DNA from 2 places in the Streptomyces sp. NBC_01750 genome. Region 1 is predicted to be linked to the other one. Evidence: riboswitches for the same ligand, from Rfam matches in the RefSeq annotation. Region 1 holds a riboswitch; the other holds the start of a gene.

The links. Region 1 has a riboswitch for cyclic di-AMP ahead of OG966_RS19095 (M23 family metallopeptidase). Riboswitches for the same ligand answer to the same signal wherever they lie in the genome.
Region 2: it holds a riboswitch for cyclic di-AMP, as region 1 does, so the genes downstream of both, OG966_RS37550 (transglycosylase SLT domain-containing protein) here and OG966_RS19095 (M23 family metallopeptidase) in region 1, are expected to answer to the same signal.

Annotation. Positions count from the first base shown of each region.
Region 1 is NZ_CP109137.1:4,277,208-4,289,147, reverse strand. Features, by position in the region: gene OG966_RS19130 (DUF2252 domain-containing protein) at 1-696, opposite strand, end outside; gene OG966_RS19125 (hypothetical protein) at 724-921, opposite strand; gene OG966_RS19120 (helix-turn-helix transcriptional regulator) at 1,076-2,740, opposite strand; gene OG966_RS19115 (YciI family protein) at 3,413-3,826, shown strand; gene OG966_RS19110 (RNA polymerase sigma factor) at 3,823-5,088, shown strand; tRNA gene OG966_RS19105 (tRNA-Met) at 5,326-5,399, shown strand; gene OG966_RS19100 (PP2C family protein-serine/threonine phosphatase) at 5,612-6,778, shown strand; cyclic di-AMP (ydaO/yuaA leader) riboswitch at 6,994-7,149, shown strand; gene OG966_RS19095 (M23 family metallopeptidase) at 7,161-8,225, shown strand; gene OG966_RS19090 (aldo/keto reductase) at 8,391-9,335, shown strand; gene OG966_RS19085 (PrsW family intramembrane metalloprotease) at 9,343-10,677, opposite strand; gene trmB (tRNA (guanosine(46)-N7)-methyltransferase TrmB) at 10,737-11,540, opposite strand; gene lhgO (L-2-hydroxyglutarate oxidase) at 11,663-11,940, opposite strand, start outside.
Region 2 is NZ_CP109137.1:8,274,301-8,286,240, forward strand. Features, by position in the region: gene OG966_RS37540 (hypothetical protein) at 1-1,409, shown strand, start outside; gene OG966_RS37545 (hydrogenase maturation protease) at 1,406-1,954, shown strand; gene OG966_RS41035 (DUF6893 family small protein) at 1,965-2,081, shown strand; gene OG966_RS37550 (transglycosylase SLT domain-containing protein) at 2,102-2,908, opposite strand; cyclic di-AMP (ydaO/yuaA leader) riboswitch at 2,911-3,071, opposite strand; gene OG966_RS37555 (hypothetical protein) at 3,699-3,902, opposite strand; gene OG966_RS41040 (SCO2400 family protein) at 3,922-4,713, opposite strand; gene OG966_RS37560 (rhomboid family intramembrane serine protease) at 5,164-5,982, opposite strand; gene OG966_RS37565 (hydrogenase maturation nickel metallochaperone HypA/HybF) at 6,342-6,737, shown strand; gene hypB (hydrogenase nickel incorporation protein HypB) at 6,741-7,505, shown strand; gene hypF (carbamoyltransferase HypF) at 7,502-9,904, shown strand; gene OG966_RS37580 (HypC/HybG/HupF family hydrogenase formation chaperone) at 9,958-10,281, shown strand; gene hypD (hydrogenase formation protein HypD) at 10,278-11,402, shown strand; gene hypE (hydrogenase expression/formation protein HypE) at 11,434-11,940, shown strand, end outside.

The sequences.
Region 1 (11,940 bases):
GTGGATGACCTTCGTGAGCTTTTTGTACACCTGCAGGTTGTCGCGGGTGCGTGCGGCGGACAGCGCGTGGGAGACCCGTTCGCGGGCGCCCTTGCCCAGCTCCTTCGGCAGGAGTTCACGGATCTGGTCGGCGTCGGCCTGGGTGTACCAGACAGCCAGGTTGGTCATTCCGGCGAAGCCGCGCATCGCGTCCCGGTAGGCCCCGACGGCGCCCCGTACGACGGTTTCGCGCTGCTTCCGCGAGAAATCGTTTTCGCGGCCGGCGATCGCAAGGCTTGCCGAAAGCCTTTTGACGTCCCACTCCCACGGGCCGGGCAGGGTTTCGTCGAAGTCGTTGATGTCGAAGACCAGATTCCGTTCGGCGGAGGCCAGCAGCCGGAAGTTCAGCAGGTGGGCGTCTCCGCAGAGCTGCGCGACGATTCCGGTGTGAGGCGCGGCGCCCAGGTCGGAGGCCATGATCGCGGCCGCGCCCCGGTAGAACCGGAATGGTGATTCCAGCATCCGGCCGTACCGGATGGGTACGAGTTCCGGCACGCGAGCGGCGGACTGGCGCTCGACGATCTCGACAGGGCCGGTCCGGTTCGCGGGCGGTTCGAACAGGGCATGGCTGGAGCGTGGCACCCGGTCGCGGGCCGCCTTGCCGCGGGCAGCCCGCTCGTGCGGGGTCAGATGTGCGTCCGGGGTCGTCGCTCTCATCGAGGCCTCCTTGCCTCTCCGGACCGGTCAGTCCGGCAGCCGGCGCATCTCGACCACGCGCAGGCCCATGTCCTGGAAGCGCATGAGCAGTCCGTACAGATGCGCCTCGTCGGTGACGGGGCCGAAGAGCAGTGTCTGCTGTGGGGCGGGCACTTCCGCCAGCTCGGGGAAGGCCTCTGCGACCGGCGTGGACAGGCGGCCGGTGACGCGGAACTCGTAACGCATGGCCCGCACTTCCCATGGTCCTGGAGAATCGTCTCCTTTGCATGCTGGCCGATGTGCGGCCGGTGCGGCATCACCCGGATGAGGTGAGCCCGCGTCCCGGGCCTGCGCCCCGGGCCCGCATGCCGAGCATGCATCCCGACGCCGGGTGCCGCTGTCAGAGCAGGTGGAACTGCCTCGCCCGACGGACCGCATCGCTTCGCCGGGAAACGGCAAGCTTGCGGTAGATGCTCCTCAGATGCGTCTTCACCGTATTGACGGACACATACAGCTCCGCGGCGATCTCCTCGGTCGACATCATCTCCGCGGCAAGCCGCAGTACGTCGCGTTCGCGGTCGCTGAGCGACTCGACGAGAACGACGTCCGCCGGGCCGCCCTCCAGGGCCGGCGTGCTGTCGGCGGATGCCGCGCGCTCGGTGACCCACGGTTGGGCGCTGGTGAGTTCCGGCCGCTGTTCGAGCAGATGGCGCAGCCAGGGGGCGGCTCCCGGGAGGTCGGCCGGCATGCCGGCGAAGAGCCGCTCCAGCCGGTGTGTGTCCGGGCCGGTGAGTGAGCCGCCGAGGGCCAGGTGATCGACGATCAGGGCGGCGGCGTACTCCCAGTCCCCTGCCGCGGCCGCGTGTTCCATGGCTTCCGAGACCAGGCCGGCGTCGGCGAACCAGCGTGCCGCGCGGCGATGCAGCTGCGGTTCGAGGCCGGGCTGGTGGCTGCGCAGATAGGCGTGGAGAACCTCGGTGAACAGCGGGTGGAAGCGGCACCAGGGCGTGTCACCGATGGGTTCGACGAACGTGTTGTCGCGGGTGAGCCCGGCCAGGATCCCCTCGGCGTCCTCGCGTCCGGTCAGCAGATTCGCCAGCTGCGGGTGCACCCGGTTCAGGATGCTCGTACGCACCAGCAGGTCCCGGGTGTCAGCGGGCTGGGCCTCGACGACTTCGGCAAGCAGATAGTCGGCGACGGCACTCTGCGAAAGGGCGAACGACCGGGCGAAGCCGGTCGGGTCGTCGGTCCGCTGCATGGCCAGGGCACACAGTCGCAGTCCGGCGGCCCAGCCCTCGCTGCGCCGGGTGAGGGCCTCGACGGTCTCCGCCGGCGAGGCCAGGCCGTGCCGCCGCAGCAGCGTCGCGGTCTCGTGCCGGGTGAACGCCAGGTCGGCGCTGCGGATCTCACAGATGCTGTCCTCGGCGCGGTAGCGGTGCAGAGGGAGCAGCGGATCGACCCGGCTGATCAGCACCAGACGCAGCTGCGGTCCCGCGTGGCTCAGGATGAATGTCAGGCCAGAGGCCACCTCGCGGTCGGGCACCCGGTCGAGGCCGTCGAGTACGAGAACCACCGGTTGGTCCAGCCCGGCCAGCGCGGAAGCCAGCCTGACCAGCAGGGAACGGTCGACGGTGTCGGCGCGCGTGGGGGCGCCGACGGTGTCAGGCAGCGTCACGCGGTGGTGACGGAAGGCTTCGAGGACGTACGTCCAGAACACGCCCGGCGGGCTGTCGTCGTCCTCGAGAGTCAGCCACACGACCGGGTGGGGTGCCGTCGCACGGGCCGTCCACGAGGCGGCGAGAATGGTCTTTCCGGCGCCGGCCGGGCCCGTGATCAGAGTCAGTGGTCCCGCCGTTCCGTCGGCGAGGCGGTCCAGCAGGCGCCTGCGGCGCACGAAGGACTCCGGAACGGAGGGCACGGAGAACTTCGCGGCCAGCAGCGGGTCGCCGGTCGGATCCGGATGCGGCTCCGTGGTACGGAGTCCGGCCGTGTGTACTGCGGGTGTCCGGGCGATACGGGGGGCTCCGCCGCTGTCCGGCGCTGCGGAGGTTGTGCTCCGGGGCATGCGACCACCATCTGGCTGTCGGCTGCCTTGTCCTGCCAACCGTATGTACCGTGCCGACCTGTTCAGTCGCCACGTGTGCCGACGGCACTTGGACCGACCCGTCAATCTTCACCGCGCATGTTCATGATCGCCAGGCGGGCGGGCCGGGCGCCGGTGAGCGGAGTCGGGTCGGGCGATCGGTCAGCGGTCCCGTTCGGGTACTGGTGGTTCCCCCTGAGCGGGTGAGTGGACATCACCCGGAACGGGTGAGAAAGCCGCCTCCGGTGATCCGGCGTTCACCCGTCGAAGGCAATGCTCCGGCCGGCCCCACGTCACTCGCCGCGGGTGGCCGTGAGGGTTCCTGCCGCGGTAGCCGCGAGCTGTTCACGGGGCGGTTCCGACGGGCTGCTCATCCTGCGTCGGTGCGGCGGCGGCCCTGGGCTGCCGCCTTCTGATCCCTTTCCGCTCCCGGCCCCGGCGAGGGATACCTCCGGCCGGGCCGAATGGGCGGATCGCGGGATTTCTCCCACGGGCCGGACCACTGGGACACCCCGGAGGATGTTCCCGCTGAGTGGTCCTGACGGGTTGTTCCGGAAATTTTCTGCGCGAGGTGTCGAGAATCCGTCATCGGCCGCGACGTCCCCTGTGAGAGTTGCCCACAAGGGGCGGCAACGCATCCGAGGGAGTGAAACCATGAAGTATCTGGTGATGGTCCAGGGCTCGCAGGCCGACTACGAGGCCATGCGCGGCCAGGCTTCGGAGCACAGCCCGGCCTGGAGCGAGAAGGAACTGCAGGCGATGTTCGCCTTCATGGGCGAGGTCAACAACGACCTCTCCGAGTCCGGTGAGTTTGTCGACGGCCACGGCCTGGCCGAGCCCGCGCAGACCCGCTTCGTCAGTGCCGGCAAGGACGGGCGGCCCGTGATCACGGACGGTCCGTACGGGGAGACCAAGGAGCTGCTCGCCGGGTACTGGGTTCTCGACTGCGAGAGCCTGGAGCGGGTCACCGAGATCGCCGCGCGCATCGCGACCTGCCCGGGGCCCGAGGGGGCTCCCCCCTATCCGGTGGTCATCCGGCCCATCCAGGACGGCGGAGGCGATGTGTGAGACGTACGACCGGCATCGAGGACCTGCTGCGCCTGCACGCGCCGCAGGTTCTCGGTGCGCTGGTGCGCCGGTACGGGCATTTCGATCTGGCCGAGGAGTCCGTACAGGAGGCGCTGCTCGCGGCCGCGCAGCAGTGGCCCGCGGCCGGGCGGCCCGACAATCCGCGAGGCTGGCTGATCAAGGTCGCTTCGCGCCGGCTCACGGAAGCGCTGCGCAGCGACGAGGCGCGGCGCCGACGTGAGGAGACGGCCGCGGCGCTCACGCCACGAGACGCCTTCACGGCGCCCGCCCCCGGAGAGAGCCGCGCACCGTCCGACGACGACACCCTCACCCTGCTCTTCCTGTGCTGTCACCCCGAACTCACGCCGGCCGCGCAGGTCGCGCTCACCCTGCGTGCCGTCGGCGGTCTGACCACGGCCGAGATCGCCCGTGCGCATCTCGTCCCGGAGGAGACCATGGCGCAGCGCATCAGCCGGGCCAAGCAGAAGGTGAAGGGAGTGCCGTTTCGGCAGCCGGGGCCCGAGGACCGCGATCAGCGGCTCGAGGCTGTGCTGCAGGTGCTTTACCTGATCTTCAACGAGGGCTATACGGCGACCTCCGGCAGCGATCTGCACCGCGCCGATCTCGCCGCCGAAGCGATCCGGCTGACCCGGGCCGTACGCCGGCTCCTGCCGCAGGAGGGTGCGGTGACCGGGCTGCTGGCGCTGATGCTCCTCACCGACGCGCGCAGCGCGGCCCGCACCGGACCGCACGGCGAGCTCGTTCCGCTCGACGAGCAGGACCGCAGCCGCTGGGACCGGGAGGCGATCACCCAGGGCAGCGCACTGGTGGAGGAGGCCCTGTCCGAGGGGCCGGCCGGGGCCTACCAGCTGCAGGCGGCGATCGCGGCGCTGCACGACGAGGCCGCTCGTGCCGAGGACACCGACTGGCCGCAGATTCTCGCTCTGTACGACCTCCTCGTACTCCCCCATGGCCTTCGGCACGGGAGGTCCCACGCGCCCGCGCCCATGGCCGAGTTGGGCCGTGCCGTGGCCGTCGCCATGGTGCACGGACCCGAGGCCGGGCTGGCCGAAGTCGCCGAGCTGGAGGACCGGTTGGCGGGCCACCACCGGCTCGACGCCGTACGCGCGCACCTGCTGGAGAAGGCTGGGGACATCGAAGGCGCCCGAGCCGCCTACCAGCTGGCGGCCCAGCGCACGCTCAGCGTTCCGGAGACGCGCTACCTCCAGATGCGTGCGGCCCGGCTGCTGCCCCCCGCTTGACCGGACCCGACGACTGGATCACCACCCTTGTCCCGCTCGCCGCCGCCCACGCCACCCCGGTGGACTCAGGCAAGCCGCTCACCTTCGCGTCCGCGTCGGGCGTCCGTCGCGGGACGGCGAAGGCGCTGCGCAAGCCTGGGCCGCGGCCGTCCGGGGGCTCCGGAGAGGCTTCGGAGCAGGCGGACCCGGAAAATGGAGTTGATCTTGCTCCGGATGGCGTAAGGTTGTGTTCACCGACGCGGGGTGGAGCAGCTCGGTAGCTCGCTGGGCTCATAACCCAGAGGTCGCAGGTTCAAATCCTGTCCCCGCTACTGCAGCCAGTGGCCCGGCACTCGATCAGAGTGCCGGGCCACTGTCGTACCCGGCATCAGAGCGCCGGGCCACTTGTCTTCGTACCCGGCCGATCGCCGCCGCCGTCGCCCGGTTGGCGGACGGAGAGTCGCAGCACGGCGCGGCTGCGGCCAGCCTGGGAAGAGCGCGGTACCGTCCGCAGCCGTGGATGGACTGGTCAAGGAGATCACTGGTGGGGCAGCGAGAGCAGGACGGCGGCACCAGCGCTCATCGCCTTGTCCTCGCACTGCCCTCGCTGATGATCATCGGCGGTCTGGTCTTCGATCTCCTCACCCCGTCCGAGTTCACCGCATCCCCGCTCTTCGCCGCCGCTCCGCTGATCGCCGCACCGTTCTTCTCCTGGCTCGCCACTCTGCTGACCGGCATGGCCGCCGTCGCCGGTGTGGTGGGTCTGCACATCTACAACGGGACTCTGAGCCAGACCTCGGCGAACACCGAGCTGTTCACCGTGATCACCGTCGCCGGCCTGGCGCTCTTCATCAACCGGGTCGTACGGCTCAGCGGGCAGCGACTCGCCTCCGCCCGCGTCATCGCGGAAAACGCGCAGCGCGCCGTGCTGCCCACCCCACTCGACCGGATCGGCGGGCTGCGGATCGCCGCCCGGTACGAGGCGGCGCAGAAGGACGCGCTCGTCGGCGGCGACCTCTTCGCCGTACAGGACACTCCGCACGGTGTACGGCTGGTCGTGGGCGACGTCCGGGGCAAGGGGATGGAGGCGGTCGAGGCCGTGGCCGTGGTCATCGGGGCGTTCCGGGAGGCGGCCGAGCAGGAGAGATCACTCGAGGGTGTCGCCGCACGCCTGGAGCGGGCGCTCACTCGCGAGGGCACGCGGCGGGACAGTCTGGACGTGTTCGAGGGATTCACCACCGCCGTACTCGCCGAGGTTCCGCGCGGCGCGGCCGGGGTGCGGGTGGTCAACCGTGGCCATCCGGAGCCGCTGGTGCTGTACCCCGACGGCGATGTGGACAGGCTGCGCCCGACCGAGCACGCCCTGCCGCTGGGGATGGGCGATCTGGGGAGCTTGCCGGATCTGGCGGATGAGTATCCGTTCCCGGCCGGTGCCACGCTGCTCCTCTACACCGACGGGCTGTCCGAGGCGCGTAACGCGGACGATGTCTTCTACGACCCCGGCGAGCGGCTCGGCGGTCGGCATTTTCCCGGGCCCGAGGAGCTGCTGGACGCGCTCCTCGACGATGTACGCCGGTACACGGGCGGCGGCACCAACGACGACATGGCGCTGCTGGCGGTCGGCCGTCCGGCCAACGGGCGGCCGGAGCGTGGAGGGACCGTACCTGTGGTCAAGGAGGAGCGGGAGGAGTCGGGCCGCGACCGTGTGTAGTCGAAGGACACCCCTCCGCATAACATTTGAAGCACCGTCAGAAGTGCGGTGTGGTCCGCTCATCGGCCAAGTCGCCCGATTCCGGCCGCTTGTGTCCAGGTAAGTCCTGGCCGATGAAGTTAATGATCAGTCGGAACAGCTTGGAATCGGGCCCTGGTGTCTATTAACGTTCGATAACGCAGCGCGGTTGTCCCAGTCGTCGCAAGAGACGGCACCGTGCGCACGCGCCGAATCCCGCAAGGGAACCGGGGAACCACCAATTGGGGTGAATCGGGCACATTTTGCCGCTCTGTTCGCGGTCGAAGCGCTCGTAGGAGACCTTCCTGCTCCGAACCCGTCAGCTAACCCGGTAGGCGAGAAGGAAGGAAAGGAGCACGCCTCCGTGGCGTCCAACAAACCTGCCCCTGCCCCCGAAACCCCCTTTCAATCCGACTTCTTCGGCGAAGAGGTAGCGGAGCGGGCATGGGAGGAATGGAACCCCACCGAGGACTCCGTCCGTCCGGTGCGCGGCCGGCACCGTGTCATGAAGCAGCGCGGCGGACTCGCCCGCAGCTCCACGGTGCTCGGCGTCGGTGTGATCGCGGCGGTCGGCGCGGGCGGCATGGCCAGTGCGCAGGACAAGCCTCCGGTCTCCATATCGCTGCCGGACCTTCCCGACTCGATCGCGGACAAACTGCCCGACGCCAAGTCACTGCCGGGCGTGGGCTCCTTCATGTCCGACGACTCCGACGCGCAGTCGGGGAACGTGAACGCCTCGCCGCTCACGACGATGACCCTCGCCGCGGACGACGGCGCCGACGCGGAAACGGGCGTGGGGGGCGCGGGTGAGGCCCTGCGCGCCCGCATCCTCCAGCAGGCCGAGCAGCAGCAGGCCGACGCGGACGCCGAGGCGAAGTCGGCCGCGGAGAAGCTCGCCGCCGAGAAGGCCGCGACGGAGGCGACGCAGCAGCAGACGGCGGCGGAGGCGAAGGCCGAGGCCGCCAAGCGGAAGGCCGAGGAGGCCGCCAAGGCCAAGGCGGAGGAGGAGCGGCTCGCCAACCTGGCCAAGAGCTTCGCGCTGCCCACCTCCGCGTACACGATCACCTCCACCTTCGGCGAGGCCGGCTCCATGTGGTCCTCGGGCTACCACACCGGCCTGGACTTCGCCGCCCCTACGGGCACGCCGGTCAAGGCGGTGCACGGCGGCACCGTCAAGTCTGCGGGCTGGTCCGGCTCGTACGGCTACCGCACGGTCCTGGAGCTCGACGACGGTACGGAGGTCTGGTACTGCCACCAGTCGTCGATGTCCGTCAGCGCGGGCCAGAAGGTGACGACGGGCGAGACGATCGGCCGCGTGGGCGCGACCGGCAATGTCACGGGCCCGCATCTGCACCTCGAGGTCCACACCCCGGGCGGCTCGGGCATCGACCCGATGGCCTGGCTCCAGGGCAAGGGCCTCACCGTCTGATCCCGCGCCGCGGTTCCCGGCAGCCCTGGCACCCACCCCCCGGCGCCAGGGCTGCCGGTCCGTGCGGCCGCGTTTCCACGTAGCGGGGTTCCGGGGTCCGGTGTTCCGGGTTCCGGGTTTCGGTACCCCGGAATAGCGCGGCGCGGTCCGGCTGTTGATCAACGTATGACTTCTCTCCGTACCCTCGGCTCCTCGGGCCTGGCTGTCTTTCCGCTCTCCCTCGGCGGCAATGTCTTCGGCTGGACCGCCGACGAGACGCAGTCCTTCGCCGTGCTCGACGCGTACGCCGCCGCGGGCGGCAACTTCATCGACACCGCCGACTCCTACTCCGCATGGGTGCCGGGCAACGAGGGCGGCGAGTCCGAGACCGTCATCGGCAACTGGCTCGCCGCGCGCGGCAACCGCTCCGAGATCGTCGTCGCCACCAAGGTCGGCGCGCACCCCCGGTACAGGGGCCTCTCCGGCACCACGATCAAGGCCGCGGCCGAGGAGTCGCTGCGTCGGCTGCGCACCGACTACATCGACCTGTACTACACGCACTTCGACGACCCGGCCGTCCCCGTCGAGGAGATCATCACCGCCCTCGACGAGCTGGTGAAGGAGGGCAAGGTCCGCGCCATCGGCACCTCCAACCTCAGCGTCGAACGGCTCCAGGCGTCCCTGGACTTCTCGGAGCGCGAGGGCCTGTCCCGCTATTCCGTGCTGCAGCCGCACTACAACCTCGTCTCGCGTGAAACGTACGAGGGCGAGCGCCAGGAGACGGCCGCCCGCGCCGGTCTCGCCGCCGTCCCGTACTACGCGCTCGCGTCCGGCTTCCTCACCGGCAAGTACCGGCCGGATGCGACGGTGCTCAGCCCCAGGGCCGAGGGAGCGGCCAAGCATCTGAAGACCGACCGGGGTGTGGCCGTGCTCGCCGCGCTGGACAAGGTCGCCGAGGCGCGCGGCGCCGAGATCGCGACCGTCGCGCTCGCCTGGCTGGCCGCGCAGCCGACCGTCGCCGCGCCGATCGCGTCGGCCCGAACGGTCGAGCAGCTGCCCGCCCTGCTGGCGGTCGCCGACCTGGAGCTGACGGCCGAGGAGCTGGCCGAGCTGACGGCGGCGTCCGCCTAGGGCTGCCCTAGGAGCGGTACGGGTTGTAGCCGCCGTAGTCGCGGTACGGCGGCGGCACCCACGCCCGGCCCGTCGCCCGTGCCGCGTACGTCAGCGCGGGCGCGGCCAGATCCTTGCGCTGCCACAGGTGGTGCAGCAGCTCCTGCTCGCGCGCCACGAAGTCCGGGCCCACCGCGCCGCGGTGGGCCCGGTGGCGCAGAAAGGCCAGGGACGTCGCGAACGTCTCGTACTCGGATACGGCGTGCGCCGCGGCCGGTCCGTGCATCCGCCGCGCGACGTCGCGCGCCATCGTGCGTGCCCGCATCGAGGAGAGTGCGTGCGGTTCGTCCGCCGCCAGCCAGCCGGCCGCGGCGTACGCGGGCAGCTCGGCGGATATCGTGCGCAGCTCACGCTGCCGCGTCCAGATCGTCAGCCAGGTCAGCAGGCCGAAGGCGGGCACCATGAAGGCCCCGTACACGCCGTAGAAGCCCAGCGGGCCGAACAGTGACGACGAGCCGTTCCACAGGGCGTGCATGGCCATGGCGAGGACGAGACCGAGCAGCGGCAGCGCGACGCGGCGGATCCTCTGGCGCTGCGCCGCGAGCGCGGCGATCCCGAAGCCGATGCCGGTCAGCACGGTGAAGAGCGGATGCGCGAACGGCGACATCACGACGCGTACGAAGAAGGTCGCCGCGGTCATCGAGGAGAGGCCCGAGGTGCCTATCTCCTGGTCCTCGCCGAAGGCGCTGCCCAGATAGAGGATGTTCTCGGTGAAGGCGAAGCCGGTCGCGGTGAAGCCGGCCACGACGACGCCGTCGACTATTCCGGTGAAGTCCCGTCTGCGGAAGATGAAGATGAGCAGGACGGCGGCGGCTTTCGCGCTCTCCTCGACGATCGGGGCTATCACCGTCGCGCCGAGGGTGTCGGCGCTCGCCGGATCCGCGGTGGCGGTGGCTATCCAGCGGGTCGCGAAGGAGTTCGCGATGATCGCGACGAGGGCGGCCGCGAAGGCGCCCCAGGCGAAGGCGAAGAGCAGATTCTTCCAGGGGCCCGGTTCGACGCGGTCCAGCCAGCGGAAGGCCGCCATCAGGAGCGGGACGGGCAGGGTGGCGAGGCCCAGGCCGACGAGGAAGCCCTCGGTTCCGGTCTGTTCGCGTACGAGCGCGAGGATCACCAGGCCGGAGAGGGCGAGGAGCGTGATCAGCACTCCGGCCCTGACCGCCTTGCTGTGCCAGAGCCGGGAGACGCGGCGCGGCTTGTAGCGCCACCGGGAACGCTCCGGCACGGCGTCGAACAGCGGCTGCTGATCGAACGCCGGGACCGCCGGATGCGGTGGGAAGTGCTGCGGCGACGACTCGGACACCCATCGACCCTAACGAGAGAGACTGACACTCGCGATGGTGCCCGGGGTACTACTGAGGGTTACGCGTCCCGCAATGCGCTGCCCACGCGGCGGAACAGCAGGTCGTGCACCATGTGCCCCTTGTCCAGGCCCTGTCCCTCGAAGCGGGTCAGCGGGCGGAACGAGGGGCGGGGGGCGTAGCCGCCGTCCTTCTGGGTGTTCTCGAAGTCCGGGTGGGCGGAGAGCACCTCGAGCATCTGCTCGGCGTACGGCTCCCAGTCGGTCGCGCAGTGGAGAACCGCGCCGGGCTTCAGGCACCGCGCGGCGAGGGTGAGGAATTCGGGCTGGATCAGCCGCCGCTTGTGGTGGCGCTTCTTGGGCCAGGGGTCGGGGAAGTAGACGCGCAGCCCGTCGAGCGAGCGGGGCGCGAGCATCTCCCGGAGCAGGATGATCGCGTCACCGTTGGCGACCCGGATGTTGGACAGTCCGTGCCGCTCCGCGAGACCGAGCAGATTGCCCTGCCCGGGGGTGTGCACATCCACGGCGAGAATTCCGGTGCCGGGGTCCTCGGCGGCCATCAGCGCGGTGGCCTCGCCCATCCCGAACCCGATCTCGAGGACGACGGGCAGATGGCCGAACATGTCGTCGAGGTCGAGGACGCGCAGCCCGTCGATGTCCATGCCCCAGACCGGCCACAGCCTTTCCAGCGCATCGGCCTGCCCGACGGTGACGCGGCTGCGGCGCGGCTGGAAACTGCGAATGCGCCGCTCATGATGCGACCCGGCGGGATCGGCAGCGGGCCCACCGGGGAAGCGGGGCTCGCCCTTGGCACGGATGGGGGGCCGGGGGGCGTCGTCGGGAGCGCGGTTCGGGAACTCAGACACAATGGCCTGATTCTACGGCGGGGGTGGGGGTGACCTTCGCCGGGAGCCGAGCCCGGGCCCGAGCCCGGGGCTGGGCCCTGACGCGGGCCCTCCGTCCCGTGCGGGCGGGACCGGCGTCCCCGTCACCTCCCCGATCCGACCAGTCGGCCGTCCGCCAACGCCGTCAGGGCCCTGCGTGCCACCTCTCTGCCGATGGGCAGGGAGGCCGTCGCCGCCGGGGACGGCGCGTTCAGCACATGCACCGTCCGTGGTGCCTCGCGGATCAGGAAGTCGTCGGCCAGCGTCCCGTCCCGCAGGACCGCCTGCGCCCGTACGCCCGACGCGGCCGGACGCAGATCGTCCTCCGTCACCGCCGGCAGCAGCCGTCGTACCGCCGTCGCGAACGCGCGCTTCGACAGCG
Region 2 (11,940 bases), 4.0 Mb from region 1:
AAGCCCGGTTCGCCGTTGCCCGACAGGTGGCGGACGCGGTGCTTTTCGAGGGCTACGTGCTCTACCCGTACCGTGCCTCGGCGGCCAAGAACCGGCTGCGCTGGCAGTTCGGGGTGCTCGTGCCGCCCGGCTGGGGCGCCGAGTGCGAAGAACACGACTTCCAGCACACCGAGTGTCTGATGGAGCCGAAGGGGGACGCGACTCTCGCGGTCGAGGTGCGTTTCCTGCACGCACAGCGCCGGACCGTGCAACAGGTCCGGCAGGACGGTGGCTTCGAGACGGTGCCCGAGCTCCCTCTCGAGGACCGCGTCCTGGTGCCCTGGGACGAGGGCGTCGAGGAGCGAGTCGAGGTGCTCGCCGGAGTGGAGGAGCTGACAGGAGACGGTGTCACGGTCCCCTTCACCCGTCCTGCCCGGGAGGAGTCCGAGCCCGTCCTCGACTCGGCCGGCCGGATGGTCGGCCGTCTTATTCGCCGTTGCGAGGAGATCAGCGGCGCCGTGCGGCTGTCCGCGCGTGAACTCGGCGGGCCCTACCGGGTGATGCGTCTGACCGCTGTCGTGGAGAACACCAGCTGCTGGAGCCAGCCGGACGGCACGGCCGACCGTGACGCCGCGCTGCCGCGCTCGCTGGTGGCCGCGCATCTGCTGATGAGCCTCAGCGCCGGGTCGTTCCTGTCGATGACGGATCCGCCCGAGTGGGCCAAGGGCGCGGTCGCGTCCTGCCGCAACCTGCACACCTGGCCGGTCCTCGCCGGCGAACCCGGCCGCGCGGATCTGGTGCTGTCGTCCCCGATCATCCTGGAGGACCACCCCGCGATCGCCCCGGAGAGCCCAGGGGCGCTCTACGATGCGACAGAGATCGACGAGATCCTCGCGCTGCGCACCGCAGCCCTCACCGACGAGGAGAAGCGCGAGGCCCGTGGCACCGACGAGCGGGCCGCCGCGGTGATCGAACTGGCCGACTCGATGCCCCCTGAGGTCCTTGAACGCCTGCACGGTGCTGTGCGCGCACTGCGGGAGGTGACCGGCCCCGAAGCGCCGGACGCACCCCCGGCGGCCGCCCCTCGCGGCTTTGCCGACGAACACGGCGTGCAGGCCCCGGACACCCCGTGGTGGGACCCGGCGAGCGACTCCGGCTTCGACCCGGCACGCGACCGGATCCTGGTCGACGGCCGGTCGCTGGGCGCGGGCAGCCGCGTGCTGCTGCGCCCGGGCCTGCGGCGCAGTGACGCACAGGACCTGTTCCTGCACGGCCGCAGCGCCAGAGTCGAGGCGGTGCTGCACGACGTGGACGGGGCAGTGCACCTGGCAGTGACCGTCGAGGGTGATCCAGGAGCCGACATCCGCCGCGAGCAGGGCCGCTTCCTGTACTTCCAGCCCGACGAGGTCGCCCCCCTGGAGGACGCATGAGCCGCCCCGACCGGACCAGCGACCGGATTCTGGTCGCCGGGGTCGGAAACATCTTCCTCGGCGACGACGGCTTCGGCATCGAGACCGTGCGCAGGCTGGCCGCGGAACAGCTGCCCGAGTACGCCGAGGTCGTGGACTTCGGCGTACGGGGCGTACACCTGGCGTACGAGCTCCTCGAGGGCTACGACACCCTCGTCCTGGTCGATGCCACGGCGCGCGGCGGCGAGCCCGGCACGGTGTATCTGATCGAAGCCGACAGCGCGGGCGACATCGAGCCCGAGACCGCCCTGCTGGACGGCCACCGGATGTCCCCCGACGCGGTCCTGGCGCTCCTGGGGACCCTCTGCGCCGGCACCGGCACTCGGCCACCGCGGCGCACCCTGGTAGTGGGATGTGAACCCGCCGGTGTGGAGGAAGGCATCGGTCTCAGTCCGCCCGTTGCCGCCGCCGTGCCGGAGGCCGTACGGCTGATCATGGGCCTGGTACGGGACGGCAGGCACGAATCGTCCGCGCCACCGGCTGCGGTCGGCGAGGTTGCGAAGTGAGGAGAAGAACATGAAGAAGACGATCATTGGCAGCGTGGCCGCCGCGACTGCCGCGACGGCTGTGGCTGCCGTCGTCAAGCAGCTCCTGCCCGACCTCATGCGCTATCTGCGCATCCGCAAGATGTGACGCGACGGTGGTGACAGGCCTCAGTAGGCGCCGTTCACATTGTCGATGGAGCCGTACTTGTCGGCGGCGTAGTTGCACGCGGCGGTGATGTTGGCGACCGGGTCGTAGCTGTCCATCGACGTGCCGGGCACGTGGTACGCGAGGAACGTCGGCGCGATGACCTGCAGGAGCCCCTTGGACGGCGTTCCCGCCACGGCGTTGGAGTCCCAGTTGTTGATGGCCCGCGGGTTGCCCGAGGACTCGCGCATGATGTTCCGGTGGATGCCGTCGTACGAGCCGGGGATGCCGTGCTTGGCCATGACGGCGAGTGACTCCCGGATCCAGCCGTCGAGGTTATTCGAATAGGTCGCGGGCTTTGCGGCGGTGGTGGCGCCCTTGGTGGCCAGCGTGCTCCTCTGCGCGGAGCGGCTGGCCCGATCCTCAGGGGAAGACGTGTTGGGGGTCACTTTGGCCTTCTTGCCGACCGACAGCTGGAGACCCGAGTGAATCAGCGAAGGGTTGCTGCCGATTGCCCTCCGGTTGTCCTTGTACAGCTGCATCCAGCCGCCGCTCAGGGAGTGCGCCCGTGCGATCTTGGCAAGGGAGTCACCCTTGACGACGGAATAGGTGGTGGGCAGGGCCTTCTTCGCGGCGATGTGCGTGGTGCCCGCGGCAGCCGGCGCCACAGCCTTTGCGGCTGTGACGGGATGTGCCGTCGGCTGGGCCGCGCCGGCAGTGGTCGCGCCGATCACCGGCAGGACGAGTGCGGCACCGCCCGCACCCGCGGCGACGAAACCCCGGGTGATCGGGCTGGACTTGGGACGACGGTGCTTACCCTTTGCGGGCATGATGAGTTCCTCTCCGTCGCCTGCGAGGTGAGCTGTCGGGTTCGGGCTGGAGATGCCCGGCCGCGGTAGGAATGCGACTTGACCCCGAGCCGTTCCGGATTCCGGATCGGCGGCTTACCTGGGTCCCCCGCTCCTGCCGTAAGTGAGTGGGTGGTTTGCCGGACGGCGGCAGGATTCGGCGTTCCGTCCGGATTGCGGTGACCGTAAGCGAAAAGCGCCGGATGGAACAAGCCCTGAATTCACCACTGCAATCCGCGCGGCGGAATCAGCCGCGGAAAATCACGCGATCCACCGAGGACGGGAAACTCAACTCTCTTCTACGGAAAGGGACTGGGCCGGATCGGCGCCCTTCGCGCACTGTCGAGGACGTGACCCATATCACGGGATTCGATGGGGGATGGTCGGCCCTGCACCGCCGCGAAAATGCACGACAAGTCGCATGTTTTCCTGCAATATGGACGTCGAGAGCAATACCGAGTAAATGCTCATTCCGGACATGCGTGGGCGGAGTTGTCCTCGAAGATGCGCATTTAGTCTCCACATTCGCGCTATAAATGCATTAGCGCCCTCTATGGGTGGATTCTGTCCGTTTAGGTAGTAATCGGGGTCGCCTCTCCGCGCCTGGCTGTCCTGTGGCGACATGCACCCCGAGACCGGCAGGCATCCACCGCTGCCCGCGCGGCGTACGCGTCCGGGTGGCGGTGGCGTGCTGGGTCCCTGCCGCCGGGTCCCGGCCGCCGGTAGGGGTGTCGAACGGTTCCAGCGCTCGGCGGGCACGGGCGGGCGCCACTCAGCGCGCCCAGAGGCTTCGACGGCCGTCGGTCTGCGCCGGGGCGGAGACCGGTGACCTGTCGAACGACGCCCTGTCCTGGACATCAGCCTCTCGGCCGGCGCGATTCGCGCGCGCCATCGGGCAGCCGTCGAAACGGACGCGCTGGACGGCTACTCCGCCGTGGCGAGCGGCACCCAGGTTGCCGACGACCACCATCGGCATGGCGAACCCGAACCTTCGGTCACCTGCCGGTGATCGTGCCGCTTCGGTGTCGCTCCGGCAGCAACAGCTCCGTCAGTTCCCTCTGGGTATCGGTCACTGGGCCACCAGTGGTGCTCGGCGCAGGACTACCCGTGGGTGAGGTGCTCACACTGCCGGTAGGACTTGCGGAAGGAGTCGGCGTCGTCGGCGTCGGCGACGCCGAGTGGCTGGGGCGGCCATGGGAGGGGCGGGGGGTCGGCCTGGCCCTCACGGGCGGACTGGTGGTGGCTGTGGGAGCTGGGGAAGCAGCTGATTCCCGGTGAGTGGCCGTCGGGCTGGGGCGCCGAGTCGTACCACTGCTCCGGTCCCGGACGCTCCCTCGGGCCGGGTGCGTGGCCCGCCGTTCCGGCGTGGCTTTCGGTGACTTGGTGACGTGGGCCTCGGGTTCGTCGGGGGATACCCGTTCCGGGCTCGCCGCTGCTCCTGGGGCACCGGCGGAGTGCTCGGGCAGCAGCGATACGGCGGCCAGGCCGCCGAGCATGGTGAGGGCTGCCGCGGCAAGAGTCCGGCCGCCGTACTTCTTCAATCGCTGCGGATGGCGGCGCCGGGCTGCGGGCGCATCGGCTGCGGGAGCGGGGGACCGGAGAGGCTCGGGGGACTCGAAGGAGCTCGGTCCCTCGCTGAACAGGATCTCCGGCAACACCGTGTCGACTGTCGGAGCACCACCGCCGCTCCGATCGATCGGCGGTGCTGTGGCGGAGTCGTATGCGCCGCATTCCGGGCACGTCACGGCGCCGTTGAGGACGCGGCGGCAGGGGAGGCAGTAGTCCATGATCTCGTCCCTCAGTGCGTGAGTCGCTGGAAGGAGCCGTGGCCGGCCGACCAGGCTGGGCAGCAGCCGGCCGCCGGAAGGCGGCGCTCGGTGACTTTCCGGAGCATCCTTGGCATGTGCGAACCTCACTCACTCACCGGTCTGCAGGTGTTTCACCGGTTACCGAGGTCAACGGGCTTGAGCGAATCAGTGTTCAAACGGCGGTTGAAACGTGGCGCACGCAACTCCGTTGGAGGTTGTAGCTGGTCGCGCGGGCGCCACGCTTCGGCGTCCGAGCCGACAGCCACGGCTGACTCCGAGTCAACTGCATTCACTTCCTGGGACTGAACGTCCTCTTGGGCGCGGTGCGGCAGGTGAGAGGTGGACGTGGAAGTGGATGACAGGGCCGACCTCGGCACTCCGGGTGGTCGACGCCCCGTGGCGCCCCCGACGCCGGGACCAGCAATGAGCTCACCAACGCGGCGGTACCTGCGGCCTGTTGTGCAGCCGCTGCGGTTCGGGAGGGGGCGGGGTATTGGCCCGTAGCGGAAGCGCCAGCAACGCCCCGGCCACGAATCCGAACACATGGGCGAGGTAGGCAACGGTGCCGGCCTCCGCGACGCCGTAGTCGGCCGAGTAGAACGCCTGCAGGACGAACCACAGTCCAAGCACAGCCCAGGCCGGGAGTCGCAGAGGGAAGAAGAAAAGAAAGGGCACCAGGCCCCACACCCGAGCCCGCGGGTACAGCACCAGGTAGGCGCCCAGCACACCGGCGATTGCCCCGGACGCCCCGATCAGCGGTTCGGTGGAATCGGGGTTGGCCAGCGCGAAGCCGTACCCGGCCAGGTACCCGCAGAGCAGGTAGAACAGCAGGTACCGCACCCGGCCCAACCGGTCCTCGATGTTGTCGCCGAAGATCCACAAGAAGAGCATGTTGCCCAGCAGGTGCAGCCAGCTGCCGTGCAGGAACATCGAGGTCAGCACGGACAGCGCAGGCGCCTTGTCGTAATGGGGCGGTCCGAGCAGGCAACCCGGCCCCTGGGGGCCCACCGCTGGGGTGCCGGTCGGGACCAGGTTCGGCACCTGGTTGTGGATCAGCTCCCGAGGGACAGCGCCCCACTGTTCGAGGAAAGCCTGCAGATGGCACAGCTGCGCGAGGCCGCTGTCGCCCGCGATCGAGGACACGGCCACTGGCGTGCGCAGGAACACCACCACGTTGGCCACGATCAGCGCGTAGGTGACCCAGGGCGTGCGCCGGACCGGATTCGAGTCATGAACAGGAATGACCACAAACGGAACCTGCCCCGATCGGTACGGAGAATCCGGTCCGGCCCCTGCCAAGTCAGCCGCCCGGCCGTATCAGCTGCGCCTCGTCGCGCCGCCGCGCCGGTGTCAAGCGCGGCGCGCCACCCAAGAACACCATGCCCAGGCCATGGAGGTGGGTCGAGTCGCCTCCCGGACCCATCCCCGCTCGCCAGGGGATGGTCCGCACGAGCGGGAGCGACCACGTCCGCCACTGCCCCGAACGGTGTATGCGGCTGGGTGGCGTCGGCGTGCCGGGCCCCCGGCCGCAGGGCCCCGGCCTCTAATGGAGCCGAACGGGCCGCAGAGCGTTCGACGGCGGTCGGTCTGTGCCAGGACGGAGAGCGATGCACGAGATGTCCATCGCGTTGGCTGTCGTCGGCCAGGTGGAGCAGGCGGCGGCCGAGGCAGGCGGCGTCACCGCGGTGACGTCCGTACGGCTCCAGGTCGGCGAGCTGGCCGGAGTGGTCCCCGACGCCCTCTCCTTCTGCTTCGAACTGGCCTGTGCCGGGACCGTTCTGGAAGGTGCCGAGCTGATCGCGGAGTCCGTGCCCGGCCGTGCCCGCTGCGGGCCGTGCGCGGACGAATGGGCGGTCGGTATGCCGCCGCAGCTGTGCTGTCCTGTGTGCGGAGCGGCGACCGCCGAGCTGCTCTCGGGACGCGAACTGCAGATCGTCAGCGTGCACTGGGAGGACGGCCAGGAGCACGAACGCACCCGTGAACCCATTTCCGAGGAGTGCTGAAGCATGTGCCGAGTGGTCGATCTGCAACAGGCGGTCCTCGCCAAGAACGACGCGACCGCGCACACGCTGCGCGCCGAACTCTCCGCGCGCGGCACCACGGTCGTCAATCTGCTGTCCAGCCCCGGCAGTGGGAAGACCGCTCTGCTGGAGGGCGAACTGCTGCTGGCGCGGCAGCGGAGAGTACGTGTCGCGGCCCTGACCGCCGACCTCGCCACCGAGAACGACGCCGTGCGCCTGGCCCGTTCGGGAGTCCCGGTCAAGCAGGTACTGACCGACGGTCTGTGCCACCTGGAGGCCGGGATGCTGGGCCGGCACCTGGAGGGATGGCTTCCCGATGACACCCGGCTGCTGTTCGTGGAGAACGTCGGCAACCTGGTCTGTCCGGCTTCGTACGACCTTGGTGAGTCCTTGCGGGTCGTGCTCGCGTCCGTCACGGAGGGGGAGGACAAGCCGCTGAAGTACCCCACCGCCTTCGGTCTGGCGCACCTGGTGGTGGTGACCAAGACCGATATCGCGGAGGCGGTCGAGTTCGACGAGGCGGCGTTCCTGGCGAATGTCGCGCAGGTCAATCCGGGGGTGGAAGTGCTGCTGACGTCCGCGCGGCGGGGCGTCGGCGTCGGCGCCCTGCTGGACCGGGTGACGGCGGTGGCCGACGGCGGGCCGGTCCATGCGCCTGTGATGGCCCGTCAGGAGCATCTCCATGACCACGAACACGGCACGCATACCCATACGGCGGCCTCAGGCGCCATGGCGCAGTCCGGCTCGTGAGTGGTTCGCGGCCGGCCGCCGCAGTCGCCGAGGAGGCGGTGCAGCGCAGGCGGGTCACCGTCCGGGGCGTGGTTCAGGGCGTCGGGTTCCGGCCGTTCCTGTACACACTCGCCACCGGGCTCGACCTGGTCGGCCATGTGACCAACACCGGTGAGGGCGTTGTCGCGGAAGTCGAAGGGCCGCCCGCTGACCTCGTCCTGTTCTGCGACCGCATCTCCGCGGACGCGCCGCCTCTCGCGCATGTGGAGTCCGTGGACCATCAGGAGGTCCCCACCACCGGGGGTGACGGGTTCACCATCGCCGCCTCCACGACGGGCGGGCCCGCGCGCACCCTGGTCTCGCCGGACATGGCGACCTGCGCCGCCTGTCTCTCCGAACTGGCCGACCCGGCCGACCGGCGTCACCGACACCCCTTCATCACCTGCACTCATTGCGGCCCCCGCTTCACGATCGTCCGCGGCCTTCCGTACGACCGGGACCACACGACGATGGCTGACTTCCCGATGTGCGCCGACTGCGCCCGGGAGTACGTCGATCCGGCCGACCGCCGCTTTCACGCGCAGCCGATCGCTTGCCACGCCTGCGGCCCCCGCCTGCGCCTGCTCGTGGCGAACACGGATACGGCGGGCTCGCCTCAGCCCGTATCCGCCAGGGACGCCGTCGCCGGGGCCCGCAGGCTGCTGTCCCACGGCGCGATCCTCGCCGTGAAGGGCGTCGGCGGCTACCACCTCGCCTGCGATGCCTCCAACTCCCGGGCCGTGGCCACGTTGCGCCGCCGCAAGGCCCGCGGGAACAAGCCGTTCGCCCTCATGGCCAGGAGCCTCGCCGACATCGAGCACCTGGTGCACCTGGGCCCCGAGGAGCGGAGCCTTCTGACGGGCGGGGTCAGCCCCATCGTCCTGCTGCGCCGCCGGAACGACGCTGTGCCGCCCGGACTGCCGAGGCCCTCGGAGGAGGTTGCCCCTGGCAGTCCCGATCTCGGCGTGATGCTTGCCTACACACCTCTGCACCATCTGCTTCTCGGCCTGCCCGGTGATGCCGACGGGCCACGCCTGCTCGTGATGACCAGCGGGAATGTGGCGGGGGAGCCGATCGTCACCGCGGACACCGACGCACTGACCCGGTTGGCGCACCTGGCCGACGCCTGGCTCACGCACGATCGCGGGATCCATGTTCCGTGCGACGACTCGGTGGTGCGTGTGTGCGACGGGGAGCTGCTGACGCTCCGCCGCGCCCGTGGCTATGCCCCGCTGCCGGTCGTACTGCCCGTCTCCGTGCCGGCGGCCCTCGCCGTCGGGGGCGACCTCAAGAACGCGTTCTGTCTCGCGGAAGGGCGCAGGGCCTGGCTGTCGGCGCACATCGGGGACATGGACGACCTCGCCACACAGCAGGCGTTCGAGCGCGCCGAAACCCAACTGGAGTCGATCGCAGGGGTGAACCCCGGGCTGCTGGCGGCCGACCGGCATCCCGGTTACCGCTCCGGGCAGTGGGCCACCCGGCACGCGACGGGCCGGCCGGTCGTGCGGGTCCAGCACCATCACGCCCACGTAGCCGCCGCGATGGCGGAGCACGGACTCGACGGGAGCCGCCCCGTGATCGGGGTCGCGTTCGACGGCACTGGCTACGGTGACGACGGGGCGGTGTGGGGCGGGGAGTTCCTGCTGGCGGACTACGAGGGGTTCAGCCGCCTCGGACACCTCGCTTACGTCTCCCAGCCGGGCGGGGACGCCGCGGTGCGCCGGCCGTACCGAATGGCACTTGCGCATCTGCGCGCAGCCGGCATCGCCTGGTCCGAGGACCTTCCCTGCACTGCCGCCTGCCCTCCCGACGAACTCCGTGTGCTGGAGCACCAGTTGGAGCGCGATCTGAACTGCGTGCCCACGTCCAGCATGGGGCGGCTGTTCGATTCCGTGTCCTCGCTCGTGGGCGTCTGCCATCAGTCCGGATATGAAGCCCAGGCAGCCATCGAGCTGGAGGCGGCCGCCCTGACGGCCGCGGCCGGGGACGTGGCCGGCTACGCGTTCGCAGTGCGGCCACGGGGCGATGGCCGGGCTGCGGCGACCGCCGACCCCGCGCCCGTCCTGGCAGCCGTCGTCGACGACGTACGGGCAGGCACATCCGTGGCCCTCGTCGCCGCGCGGTTCCACCGGGCCGTCGCCGATCTCGTGCACAGGATCTGCGTCTTGGCGCGAGAGGAACACGGACTGGACACCGTGACCCTGACCGGCGGTGTGTTCGCCAATGTTCTGCTCTCCTCTGCGTGCGCACGGTCGCTTCGCGAGGACGGTTTCACCGTCCTGCGCCACCGCCAAGTCCCGCCGAACGACGGGGGACTTGCGCTCGGTCAACTGATGGTGGCCGCACATGCCGCCGTGGCCCTGCGCGGAGGCGGCCACTGACGACGTGCCCCGGGAAGACCGGGCTACGGAACATCCACAGCGAGGAGAAGCGCATGTGCCTGGCGGTACCCGGGAGAGTACTGGACATCGAGGAACGCGACGGCACCCGTATGGCCAGCGTTGATTTCGGCGGCGTCGTCAAGGAGGTGTGCCTGGAGTATCTGCCGGACCTCCAGGTCGGCGAGTACGCCATCGTTCATGTGGGGTTCGCCCTGCAGCGCCTGGACGAGGCGTCGGCCAAGCAGACGCTCGAGCTCTTCGCCACGCTCGGGATGCTTCAGGAGGAGTTCGGCGATCCGTGGGAGTTGGCGGCGGAAGCCGGCGGGTCCCCGTTGCCCGCCGCCGGCATCGACACACCCCAGGAGGCACAGAAGTGAAGTACATCGACGAGTTCCAGGACCCGGATCTGGCGCGTCGCCTGCTCGATGACATCCACTCCACCGTGACCAGGCCGTGGGCACTGATGGAGGTCTGCGGGGGGCAGACGCACACGATCATCCGGCACGGCATCGACCAGTTGCTCCCTGAGCAGGTGGAATTGATCCACGGACCCGGCTGTCCCGTATGTGTCACCCCCCTTGAAGTCATCGACAAAGCTCTGGAGATCGCCTCCCGCCCCGAGGTGATCTTCTGCTCCTTCGGTGACATGCTCCGCGTGCCCGGCACCGGCCGTGACCTGTTCCAGGTCCGCAGCGAAGGCGGCGATGTACGGGTCGTCTACTCGCCGCTCGATGCCCTGAGGATCGCTCAGCAGAACCCGGACCGCGAAGTGGTGTTCTTCGGTATCGGATTCGAGACGACCGCGCCGCCCAACGCCATGACGGTGTATCAGGCGCGCAAGCTCGGCATCCAGAACTTCAGCTTGCTGGTGTCCCATGTCAGGGTGCCCCCGGCGATCGAGGCGATCATGCAGTCCCCGCGCTGCCGGGTTCAGGCCTTCCTCGCGGCCGGGCATGTGTGCAGTGTGATGGGCGTCGCCGAGTATCCGGAGCTGGCAGAGCGGTTCCGTGTCCCGATCGTCGTGACCGGATTCGAACCGCTGGACATCCTTGAGGGGGTGCGCAGGACCGTACTGCAGCTGGAACGCGGTGAGCACACCGTCGACAACGCCTACCCGCGTGCGGTCCGCCCCGAGGGAAACCCCGCCGCCCAGGCCATGCTGGCGGATGTCTTTGAGGTCACCGACCGCGCCTGGCGCGGTATCGGAACGATCCCCGGCAGCGGCTGGCGGCTGTCCTCGCGGTACCGGGACTACGACGCCGAGTACCGCTTCTCGGTCACCGGCATCCAGACCAGGGAACCGGCGGAGTGCCGCAGCGGCGAGGTTCTGCAGGGCCTGCTGAAGCCTCATGAGTGCGAGGCCTTCGGCACGCTGTGCACGCCCCGGACGCCGCTCGGTGCCACCATGGTCTCCAGTGAGGGCGCGTGTGCCGCGTACTACCTCTACCGGCGGCTGGACATCACGAACGCATCGCTGGAGGCGAGCACCGTTGTCTGAGACCACAGAAGCGCTCCCGACGGGTACGCCGTTGAACGGCTCATCGCGGACTGCCGAGCCACAGCTGCCGGATCCCACGTCGTGGACCTGCCCGGCCCCGCTGCGGGACCAGAGCCGGGTGGTGATGGGCCACGGCGGTGGCGGCGCGCTCTCCGCCGAGCTCGTCCAGCACATTTTCGCGCCGGCCTTCGGGGGAGAGGTACTCGGACAGCTGGGCGATTCCGCGGCGCTCTCGCTCGGCGGAGTCCGGCTGGCCTTCTCCACGGACTCCTTCGTGGTCCGGCCGCTGTTCTTTCCCGGCGGCAGTATCGGTGACCTGGCCGTCAACGGCACCGTCAACGACCTTGCCATGAGCGGCGCCCGAGCCGCCTATCTCTCCTGCGGATTCATCCTGGAGGAGGGGGTCGAGCTCTCGGTGGTCTCACGCGTGGCGGAGGCGCTGGGTTCGGCCGCGCGCACCGCCGGGGTCGAAGTGGTCACGGGTGACACCAAGGTGGTCGAAGCCGGCCACGGCGACGGGATCTTCATCAACACGTCG